DNA from 3 places in the Streptomyces sp. NPDC021212 genome. Region 2 is predicted to be linked to each of the others. Evidence: riboswitches for the same ligand, from Rfam matches in the RefSeq annotation. Region 2 holds a riboswitch; each other region holds the start of a gene.
What was found. A riboswitch is a leader RNA that binds a small molecule or an ion and turns the genes downstream of it on or off. The one in region 2 is predicted to bind thiamine pyrophosphate.
Positions count from the first base shown of each region.

Region 1: it holds a riboswitch for thiamine pyrophosphate, as region 2 does, so the genes downstream of both, ACH4SI_RS02715 (purine-cytosine permease family protein) here and ACH4SI_RS31245 (thiamine ABC transporter substrate binding subunit) in region 2, are expected to answer to the same signal.
Region 3: it holds a riboswitch for thiamine pyrophosphate, as region 2 does, so the genes downstream of both, thiO (glycine oxidase ThiO) here and ACH4SI_RS31245 (thiamine ABC transporter substrate binding subunit) in region 2, are expected to answer to the same signal.

Region 1 covers NZ_JBIRPZ010000001.1:692,069-695,320, forward strand. Annotated here, with positions in the region: gene ACH4SI_RS02705 (IlvD/Edd family dehydratase) at 1-401, shown strand, start outside; gene ACH4SI_RS02710 (triphosphoribosyl-dephospho-CoA synthase) at 465-1,340, shown strand; TPP riboswitch at 1,353-1,446, shown strand; gene ACH4SI_RS02715 (purine-cytosine permease family protein) at 1,438-2,844, shown strand; gene ACH4SI_RS02720 (APC family permease) at 2,913-3,252, shown strand, end outside.
Region 2 covers NZ_JBIRPZ010000013.1:110,599-113,850, forward strand. Annotated here, with positions in the region: gene ACH4SI_RS31240 (ABC transporter permease) at 1-627, opposite strand, end outside; gene ACH4SI_RS31245 (thiamine ABC transporter substrate binding subunit) at 681-1,754, opposite strand; TPP riboswitch at 1,750-1,853, opposite strand; gene rlmN (23S rRNA (adenine(2503)-C(2))-methyltransferase RlmN) at 1,898-3,004, opposite strand; gene ACH4SI_RS31255 (phosphatidate cytidylyltransferase) at 3,084-3,252, opposite strand, start outside.
Region 3 covers NZ_JBIRPZ010000011.1:353,615-356,866, reverse strand. Annotated here, with positions in the region: gene ACH4SI_RS29605 (thiazole synthase) at 1-388, opposite strand, end outside; gene thiS (sulfur carrier protein ThiS) at 394-594, opposite strand; gene thiO (glycine oxidase ThiO) at 591-1,826, opposite strand; TPP riboswitch at 1,825-1,938, opposite strand; gene ACH4SI_RS29590 (NAD(P)/FAD-dependent oxidoreductase) at 2,144-3,252, shown strand, end outside.

The DNA of each region.
Region 1 (3,252 bases), on a different contig from region 2:
GCGGCTACCCCGGCATGCCCGAGGTGGGGAACATGCCGCTGCCGCCCGCGGTGCTGCGGGCCGGAGTGCGGGACATGGTGCGGATCAGCGACGCCCGGATGAGCGGAACCGCCTTCGGCACCGTTGTCCTGCACATCGCGCCCGAGTCAGCGGCGGGCGGCCCGCTGGGGCTGGTGCGCACCGGCGACCGGATAGAACTGGACGTCGAGCGGCGGCACTTGCGGCTGGACGTACCGGACGAGGAACTCGCCGCACGGCAACCGGTGACCGCCGCCGCGCCACCGGCCACCGGTGGATGGGAGCAGATCTACCGCGACCACGTCGAACAGGCCGACCGCGGCGCGGGCCTGGACTTCCTCGTCGGCACCCGCGGATCCTTCGTCGCCAGGGAATCGCATTGAGCACACAGCGGGATCACAGGAACGACCCAGGTCCGGGAAAGGTTCGCCGCTTACTCTCCGGGCATGCCCACGACGCGCTCCACGGACGAGGCACTGGCGCAGACCGCCGTACGAGCCCTGATCTCCCAGGCGGAGCTGACCCCCAAACCGGGCCTCGCGGACACCCGTGACCTCCAGGCCCGCGCCACCGGCACCGATCTGCTCGCGCTGCGCTGGTCGGCCAAGTCGCTGGCGCCCGGGTTCGCCGCCATGGCGGCCGCCGCCCGCCGCCCCGGCGAGCCGACGCGGGCGCTCCGCGAGGAGCTGGGCGCCATCGGCCGCTGCGCCGAGTGGACCATGGCGCGGGCCGGTGGCGGCCCGGTCACCGGACGCCTGCACCACGGGGCGCTGTGGGTGCTGGGGCTGCTGGTGGCGGCCGCCGCCCTGGAACCCGGCGCCGCGCCCCGGGAGCTGACCGCCACCGCCCGGCAGCTCGCCGCCCACACCGACCGCGGCGCCCCGCGCAAGCCCTCGGCGGGCTCGCAGGTGTCCGCCACCTATGGCGCGGCGGGTGCGCGCGGCGAGGCGCGGGCCGCCTTCCCGCACGTACGCCGCGCCCTGGACGCCCTGGCGACGGCGCGGGCCGCGGGCGCCACCGAGACACAGGCGCGGCTCGACGCGCTGCTCACCGTGATGAGCACCCTCCAGGACACCGGGCCGCTGTACCGGGCGGGCCCGCCCGCCCTCCGGCGGGTGCAGGACGGGGCGCGCGGTGTGCTGGAGGCGGGCGGCACCGCGACGGCCCGGGGCGCCGCCGCCCTCGCCACCCTGGACGCCGAGCTGCGCGAGACGGGCATCGCGCCCCGCGGAAGCGCCGCGCTGCTGGCCGGGGCGCTGTTCCTGGACGCGCTGCCGGCCCGGACCCGTCCCCAGGACCGGGTCCACGCGGCGAGGGGTTAGCCTGGGGGCGCTCCAACCGACACGGGGTGCCCCACGCGGGGCTGAGATCACACCCGTCGAACCTGAACCAGTTAGCACTGGCGGAGGGATGTCATCGATGCGTTTGCCGCATGCTGCCACCGACCCGGCACCCACCGGCGCGGAATCCGTCTTCGACGGGCGGATGCCCACCGCGCCCGGCGATCTGCGCGTCGAGGCGCGCGGTATCGCGCCGGTTCCGGAGAGCCACCGCTACGGCGGGCCGGGGCGCCTGTTCACCGTGTGGTTCGCCCCGAACCTGACCATGACCGGTGTGTTCACCGGCACCGTCGGGATCTCCCTCGGCCTGGACTTCGCCACCGCGCTGGCCGCCGTCGTCCTGGGCACCCTCATCGGCGCCGTGCCCACCGCGTATCTGGGCACCTGGGGCAGTCTGACCGGGGCCGGGCAGCTGCCGCTGGCGCGGCTGGCCTTCGGCCGGGGGGTCGCCGTGCCGGGTGTTCTGCAGTGGCTGTCCTCGGTCGCCTGGGACGCGCTCATCGGCCTGTTCGGCGGTGACGCCCTGGCCCGGCTGTGCGGCCTGCCGTTCTGGCTGGGTGTGCTGATCATGATGGCCGCCCAGGGAGCGCTCGGGGTGCTCGGCTACGAGGCCATCCACCGGATGCAGAAGCTGATGACCTTCGTCCTCGCTGCCGCGTTCGCCGCCCTGGCCGTCAAGTTGCAGGGCGGCGTCCACCCCGCCGCCACCGGATCGGCCCACGGCGCCGACCGCCTCGGCGCCTTCGTCCTGACCAGCACGATCGCCCTGAGCCTGGCGCTGTCGTGGGCGCCGTACGCCAGCGACTTCAGCCGCTATCTGCCCCGCGCCACCTCCCGGGTCGGCATGTTCTGGTGCACTCTGCTCGGCGTCACCGTGTCCTTCGTGGCCGTCCAGGCGCTCGGGCTGTGGGGAGCCTCCGTCTTCACCGACCAGACCGCCCGTGGCGTCGATACGGCCCTGGGCGGCGGGGCGCTCGGCGCGTTCGGACTGCTGGCCGTGGCGCTGGCCGCCCTGTGCAGCAACGCCATGAACGACTACAGCGGCTCACTGGCCCTGCAGACCGCCGGTGTTCGCATCCCCCGCCCCCTGGCCGCGGCCCTCGCCGCCGCGCTCGGCTTCCCGCTGGTGCTGTGGATGCACGCCGCCGACACCACCGCCCGCTTCCAGAACGTGCTGCTGTTCGTCGGCTACTGGATTCCCGGCTTCGTCGCGATCGTGGCCGTCGACTGGTTCGTCCGCGCCCGGACCCGGGGCGGCGCGCCGGTCGACCTGGCCGCCGAGAGCGCCCGCCCGCAGCCGTGGTGGCCCGCCCTGCTGGCGTTCGGCGCCGCCTTCGCCGCGGCGGTGCCGTTCATGGACACCAGCCTCTACACGGGCCCGGTGGCCGCCGCGCTGCACGGCGCCGACCTCGCGTACTACGCCGCCTTCCTCGCGGCGCTCCTCGTCTACGTCCCGCTCAGGGCACGGCGCCGCACCACCCACTGAGGCACGGCGGCGGCCGTGGCACCCTGGGGGCTTCGCCAGGTTACGCACTACCCGAGGAGACGTGCCACGTGCCGCAGAACCAGCCGGTGGAGTCCATCGCCGCCCCGGCGGTCCTCGCCGAGGAGCGCAGACTCCACAAGGACCTCGGCTTCTGGGGCCTGACCGCGATCGGGTTCTCCAACATCCTCGGGTCCGGCTGGCTGTTCGCGGCCCTGTACGCCGCCCAGACCGCCGGACCCGCCGCGTTGCTGTCCTGGATCGCCGCGGGGGCGCTGTGCGCCCTGATCGCCCTGGTCATGGTGGAGCTGGGCGCCACCCGCCCGGAGGGCGGAGGCACCGTGCGGTGGCCGCTGTACGCGAGCGGGCGGCTGGTCGGCACGATGGTCGGCTGGTCCGTCGTGCTGTCCG
Region 2 (3,252 bases):
GGCGTAGCGCGGGCCGCCGAGGATCTGGATCACGCCGAAGGAGGTGAAGGTGAACAGGAAGACCATCAGCGCGGCGGCGGCCACGGCGGGGCCCAGCGCGGGCAGGGTGACGCGGCGCCAGGCCGCGAGGCGGCTCGCGCCGAGCACCCGGGCGGCCTCCTCCTGGCGCGGGTCGAGCTGCGCCCACAGCCCGCCGACGGTGCGGATCACGACCGCGTAGTTGAAGAAGACGTGGGCCAGCAGGATCGCCCAGACGCTGGTGTCGAGCCGTATCCCCCACAGCTCGTCCAGCAGCCCGCCGCGCCCGAGCAGCCCCAGGAACGCCGACCCGGCGACGACGGTCGGCAGGACGAACGGCACGGTCACCACGGCGCGCAGCAACCCCTTGCCGGGGAAGGCGAAGCGGGCGAAGACGTACGCGCCGGGCAGCGCGACCGCCAGCGTCAGGCCGGTCGAGGCGGCCGCCTGCCAGCCGGTGAACCACAGGGTGTGCAGGACGGACGGGTCGCCCAGCACCTCGGGTATCCGCCCCAGCTGCCACCGGCCGTCGACGCGCAGCCCGCGGGTGACGATCGCGCCCACCGGATACGCGAAGAAGACGGCGAAGAAGGCCAGCGGCACGGCCATCAGGGCGAGCCGCAGCACGGTGCCGCGCGACCCGCCGCGGTCGGCAGCGGGCTTTACGGAACGAGCGAGGACCATGCCTTGACCCAGGGCTCACGGTTCTCGGCGATCTTCCGCGGCGGCAGGGTGGCCGAGTCGGTGACCTTGACCCCGTACCGGGTGAAGACCTCCGGCAACTTGGCGTCCTCGCGCACCGGATTGACGTACATGTTCAGCGGTACGTCCTCCTGGAAGCGCTTGGTCAGCAGGAAGTCCAGCAGCGCCTTGCCCCCCTTGGTGTTGCCCGCGCCGTTCAGCAGCCCGGCGAACTCCGTCTGCCGGAAGCAGGTGCCGTCCGCCACCCCGGTCGGGGCCTTCGCGGGCTTCGCCTTCGCGTCGGCCACCTCGGCGGGCGGGCTGGAGGCGTACGAGACGACGAGCGGCTTGTCGCCCTTGGCGCCGCCCGCCGAGCCGGAGAAGCGGTCGTAGTACGCCTGCTCCCAGCCGTCGACCACCTCGACGCCGTTGGCCTTCAGCTTCTTCCAGTAGCCCTTCCAGCCGTCGTCGCCGTAGCGGGCGGCGGTGCCGAGCAGAAAGGCCAGGCCGGGGGACGAGGTGGCGGCGTTCTCGGTGACCAGAAGGTTCTTGTACGCGGGCTTGGTCAGATCGGCGAACGTCTTCGGCGGCGCGAGCTTCTTGCGCGCGAAGTAGGCGCGGTCGTAGTTGACGCAGATGTCGCCGTAGTCGACCGGTGTGACGCGGTGCTTCGCCGGGTCGGCCTGGAAGGCCGCGGGGACCTTGTCCAGGCCCTTCGCCTCGTACGGCGTGAACAGGCCGCCCGCGAGCGCGCGGGAGAGGAGGGTGTTGTCGACGCCGAAGAACACATCGCCCTGCGGGTGGCCCTTGGACAGGATCGCCTGGTTGACGGCCGCCCCCGCGTCACCGCCCGCCTGCACCCGCACCTTGTAGCCGGATCTGCGCGTGAACTCCTTGAGGACGGCCTTGGACGCCGCGAACGAGTCGTGCGAGACCAGGGTGACGGTCTTGGAGTCCTTGCCGTCGGCCGCGCCCCCACCGCAGCCCGCGAGGACGCCGGTGCCGAGGGAGACCACGAGGACGGCGGTGACGGCACGCCGAAGATGGCTGTTCATGGTGAGGCTGACTCCCTACGCCGGTATGACCCGGATCAGGTTGGAGGGTCTGCGGCCGTGCCGCACTCTCAGCGCTGTCGCGCTCCCCTGTCGGAATGTTCACTTGTACGACGATCGCGCGAAGGCACCGTATCAGCCGGTGCTCAGCGCTCCGTGGCCGCCAACTGGCCGCACGCCCCGTCGATCTCCTGCCCCCGGGTGTCCCGGACGGTCACCGGCACCCCGTGCGCCTCCAGGGCCGCCACGAACGCCCGCTCGTCCTCGGGCCGCGACGCCGTCCACTTCGAGCCGGGCGTCGGGTTGAGCGGGATGAGGTTGACGTGCACCCGGTGGCCCTTGAGCAGCCGGCCGAGCAGGTCGGCGCGCCACGCCTGGTCGTTGATGTCCTTGATGAGGGCGTACTCGATCGAGATCCGGCGGCCGGACTTCTCCGCGTACTCCCACGCCGCGTCCAGGACCTCGCGCACCTTCCAGCGGGTGTTGACCGGCACGAGGGTGTCGCGCAGCTCGTCGTCGGGCGCGTGCAGGGAGACCGCGAGCCGGCACTTGAAGCCCTCGTCGGCGAACCTCAGCATCGCCGGGACCAGACCCACGGTCGAGACGGTGATACCGCGCTGGGACAGGCCGAGGCCGTCCGGCTCGGGGTCGGTGAGCCGACGGATGGCGCCGATGACCCGGTTGTAGTTGGCCAGCGGCTCGCCCATGCCCATGAAGACGATGTTGGACAAGCGGGCCGGTCCGCCCGGGATCTCCCCGTCGCGCAGCGCCCGCATCCCGTCGACGATCTGGTGCACGATCTCGGCGGTGGACAGGTTGCGGTCCAGACCCGCCTGGCCGGTGGCGCAGAACGGGCAGTTCATGCCGCAGCCCGCCTGGGAGCTGATGCACATGGTGACCCGGTCCGGGTACCGCATCAGCACGGACTCCACCAGCGTGCCGTCGAAGAGCCGCCAGAGGGTCTTGCGGGTGGTGTCGTCGTCGCAGCTGATGTGCCGCACCACGCTCATCAGGTCCGGCAGCAGCCCGGCCGCGAGCTTCTCCCGCGCGGCGGCCGGTACGTCGGTCCACTGGGCGGGGTCGTCGGTGTAGCGGGCGAAGTAGTGACGCGACACCTGACCGGCCCGGAAGGGCTTCTCCCCGAGGGCGGCGACGGCCTCGCGGCGCTCGGCGGGAGTGAGGTCGGCGAGATGCCGCGGGGGCTTCTTGGCCCCACGCGGCACGGCGAAAGTGAGTTCTCCGGGCTTAGGCATGGCCGTACCAGTGTCGCAGACGCGCGGAAGGCCCCGCGCCACGGGCGGCGCGGGGCCCGAGAGGTACGGGTCGGGCGGCTCAGCCGCCGCCCACGAAGATCACCATCAGCAGCCACGCCACGGGCGCGGTGGGCAGCAGCGAGTCGAGCCGGTCCATGATCCCGCCGTGGCCGGGCAGCAGCTTGCCCATGTCCTTGATGCCGAGGTCACGCTTGATCATGGACTCGCCGAGGTCCCCCAGGGTCGCG
Region 3 (3,252 bases), on a different contig from region 2:
CGATGGGGTCGGGGAGCAGGGTGCGTTCGTCGGCGACGACCTCCAGCTTCACCCAGTCCGTGCCCAGCGCCTCGCGGGCGAGCCGGGCGGTCAGCACGGCCTCCCCGGCGGTGAAGCAGCCCGCGGTGTTGGGGAGGGGGCGGATGCCGTGCCGGTTCAGTACGGACAGCACCGAGCCCTGCACCGTGGGGTCCAGGCGGCGCATCGCGACCGTGGTCAGCTCGGTGCCGGAGGCGATCAGCGAGCGCTCCATGACGTCCAGGCTGGGCGCGCCGCCGGTGCCCATGATCAGGCGGGAGCCGAAGGTCGTACCGGCGATGGTGAGCGGATCGGCGTCGGTGAGGACCTGATCCAGTGTGGTCGGCTGCGACGTTGTGGCGTGAGACATGGGGTTCAGCCTCCTTGGACCGCGGTGAGGACCTCGACGCGATCGCCGTCGCCGAGCGGGGTCGCGGGCCACTGGCCGCGCGGGACGACCGTCTCGTTGACGGCCGCGGCGACGCCCGAGGGCGCCTGGGTGAGGGTCGCGACGACCCCGTCGAGGGTGGTGCCGTCGGGCAGCTCGCGGGGCTCGCCGTTCACAGTGACGGTCATGCGGTGTGCTCCTGTATCGACGCTGCCTGTGCTGCTGTGGTGAGTGGCGTGGTCCCCGCGAAGCGCCGCGGGGAGAACGGCCGCGCCTCGGGCGGGAGTTCGCCGCTCGTCAGCGCCTCGGCCATGACATCGCCGGTGATCGGGGTGAGCAGGACGCCGTTGCGGTAGTGGCCGGTGGCCAGCTGGAGGCCCGGCAGCTCGGTCGGGCCGAGCAGCGGGGCGTTGTCGGGGGAGCCGGGGCGCAGCCCGGCGCGGGTCTCGACGAGCGGCAGTTCGGTGATGCCGGGCACCAGCTCGTGCGCGTCGCGCAGCAGCTCGTACACCCCGCCCGCGGTGACCGTGGTGTCCCAGCCCAGCTCCTCCGTGGTCGCGCCGACGACCAGCTCGCCGTTCTCGCGCGGGACGAGGTAGACGTGCCCGCCGCGCACCACGGCCCGCACGGTCCGGGACAGGAAGGGCGCGTACGGGCCGGGCACCGACAGCCGCAGGACCTGGCCCTTGACGGGACGTACGGGCGGCAGGACCTCCTCGGGGACGCCCGGGAGCCGCCCGCTGAGGCTGCCCGCGGCCAGCACGGTCTGCCCGGCCGCCAGCCGCGTGCGCGCATCGTCGGCCAGCTCGGCCCCGGCGGCGCGGTCGCCGTCCAGCAGCAGCCGCTCCGCGCGGGCGCGGTGGAGGACCACCCCGGCGCGCTCGCACGCCGCCAGCAGCGCCGCCGCCAGCCGCCGCGGGTCGATCTGGTGGTCGCCATCGACGCGCAGGCCGCCGCGTACGCCCGGCGCGAGCATCGGCTCCAGGCGCCGGCATTCGCGCCCCGTCAGCCACTGCGCGTCCAGCCCGAGCCGCTGCTGGAAGGCGTGCAGCTCGCGCAGATGGGCGCGGTCATCCGCGTCGAGCGCGACGGAGAGCGTGCCGCAGGTGCGGAAGCCCAGGTCATGGCCGCTCGCCTGCTCCAGCTCCGCCACGAACGACGGATAGCGGCGCGCCGAGGCCAGGTTCAGCCCGAGCAGGGTCTGCTCGCCGTAGTGCAGCTCGGTGACGGCCGCCAGCATCCCGGCCGCGACCTGCGCGGCCCCGCCGCCGGGCGCCGGGTCGACGACGGCGGTGCGCAGGCCCCGCTGGGCCGCCCGCCAGGCCGTGACCAGGCCGATGATGCCGCCGCCGATGACGAGGACGTCGTACGGCGCGTCGCCTGGGGATGCTGCGCGTGGTGTGTGTGGTGGTGTGTGCATGGGCTGGTCGCCCCCTCCCTTCGCCGGCATGACCCGGATCAGGTTCGTACGGTCGGAGGCCGCGCCAGCCTCCCTCTCAGCCCGGTGCGCCCGGGCTCCCGCGAGTGCTCTGTCCCGCCACCCTAGTACGCGCCCCGAATCGCCCGGAAGGGAGCGCCCCGGGCCGGGCCGGGCACAGGCCGTACGGCACGCCCGGCGGTCCCCCGCGGCCCGCCGGTCGGCCCGTCGGGCTGTGCCCGAGATCTCGTCGTGCGCTCTCCGGTCCGCCCCACCTGCCGCAATACAGTGATCGTGTGAGCGATGAGACGACGAAGACGATGGCGTCCTCGGCGGGTGGCGGTGGACAGCGGGTGGTGATCGTCGGCGCGGGCATGGCGGGGGTGCAGACCGCCGTCGCGCTGCGGGAGCAGGGCTGGACCGGGGAGATCCTGCTGCTGGGCGCCGAGCCCCATCAGCCGTACGACCGGCCGCCGCTGTCCAAGGCCGTGCTGCTGGGCAAGGCCGAAGGGTCCGCGTTGGACGTGGACTTCGCAGCGCTCGGCATCGAGCTGCGGCTCGGCGTCCCCGTGACCGGGCTGGACACGGCCGGGCGGACGGTCGGGACCGGGTCCGGGCCGATCCCGTACGACGTCCTGGTGATCGCCACCGGCGCCGAGCCGATCGCCCTGCCTGGCAGCGAGGGCGTACCGGGCGTCCACCTCCTGCGCACGCTGGACGACGCCGAACGGCTGCGCCCGGTGCTCGCCGCGCAGCAGGAGATCGTGGTGGTCGGGGCGGGCTGGATCGGCGCGGAGTTCGCGACCGCGGCCCGCGAGGCGGGCTGCGCGGTGACGGTCGTCGAGGCCGCGGACCGGCCGCTGGCGGGCGCCCTCCCGGCGGAGGTCGCCGCCCACATGACCGGCTGGTACGCGGACTACGGCGCCACCCTGGTCACCGGCGCCCGGGTGACCGCGCTCGACCGGCACGGACTGCAGCTCGGCGACGGCACCCGGCTGCGGGCCGGTGCGGTCGTCATCGGCATCGGCGCCCGGCCCGCGACCGGCTGGCTGGCCGGTTCGGGCGTCGCACTCGCCGAGGACCGGTCCGTCGTCGCCGACGAGGGACTGCGCACCTCGGTGCCGGACGTGTACGCGGTCGGCGACTGCGCGTCCTTCCCCTCCGCCCGCTACGGGACCCGGCTGCTGGTGCACCACTGGGACAACGCGCTCCAGGGGCCGCGGACGGTCGCCGCCAATGTGGTGGGCAGCCGGACCGCGCACTTCCCCGGCCAGGTCTACGACCCGGTGCCCTACTTCTGGTCCGAGCAGTTCGGGCGGTTCGTGCAGTACGCCGGACACCACTCGGACGCCGACGAACTGGTCTGGCGGGGCGACCCGGACGGCGCCGCCTGGTCGGTGTGCTGGCTGCGGGACGGGGCGCTGGTCGC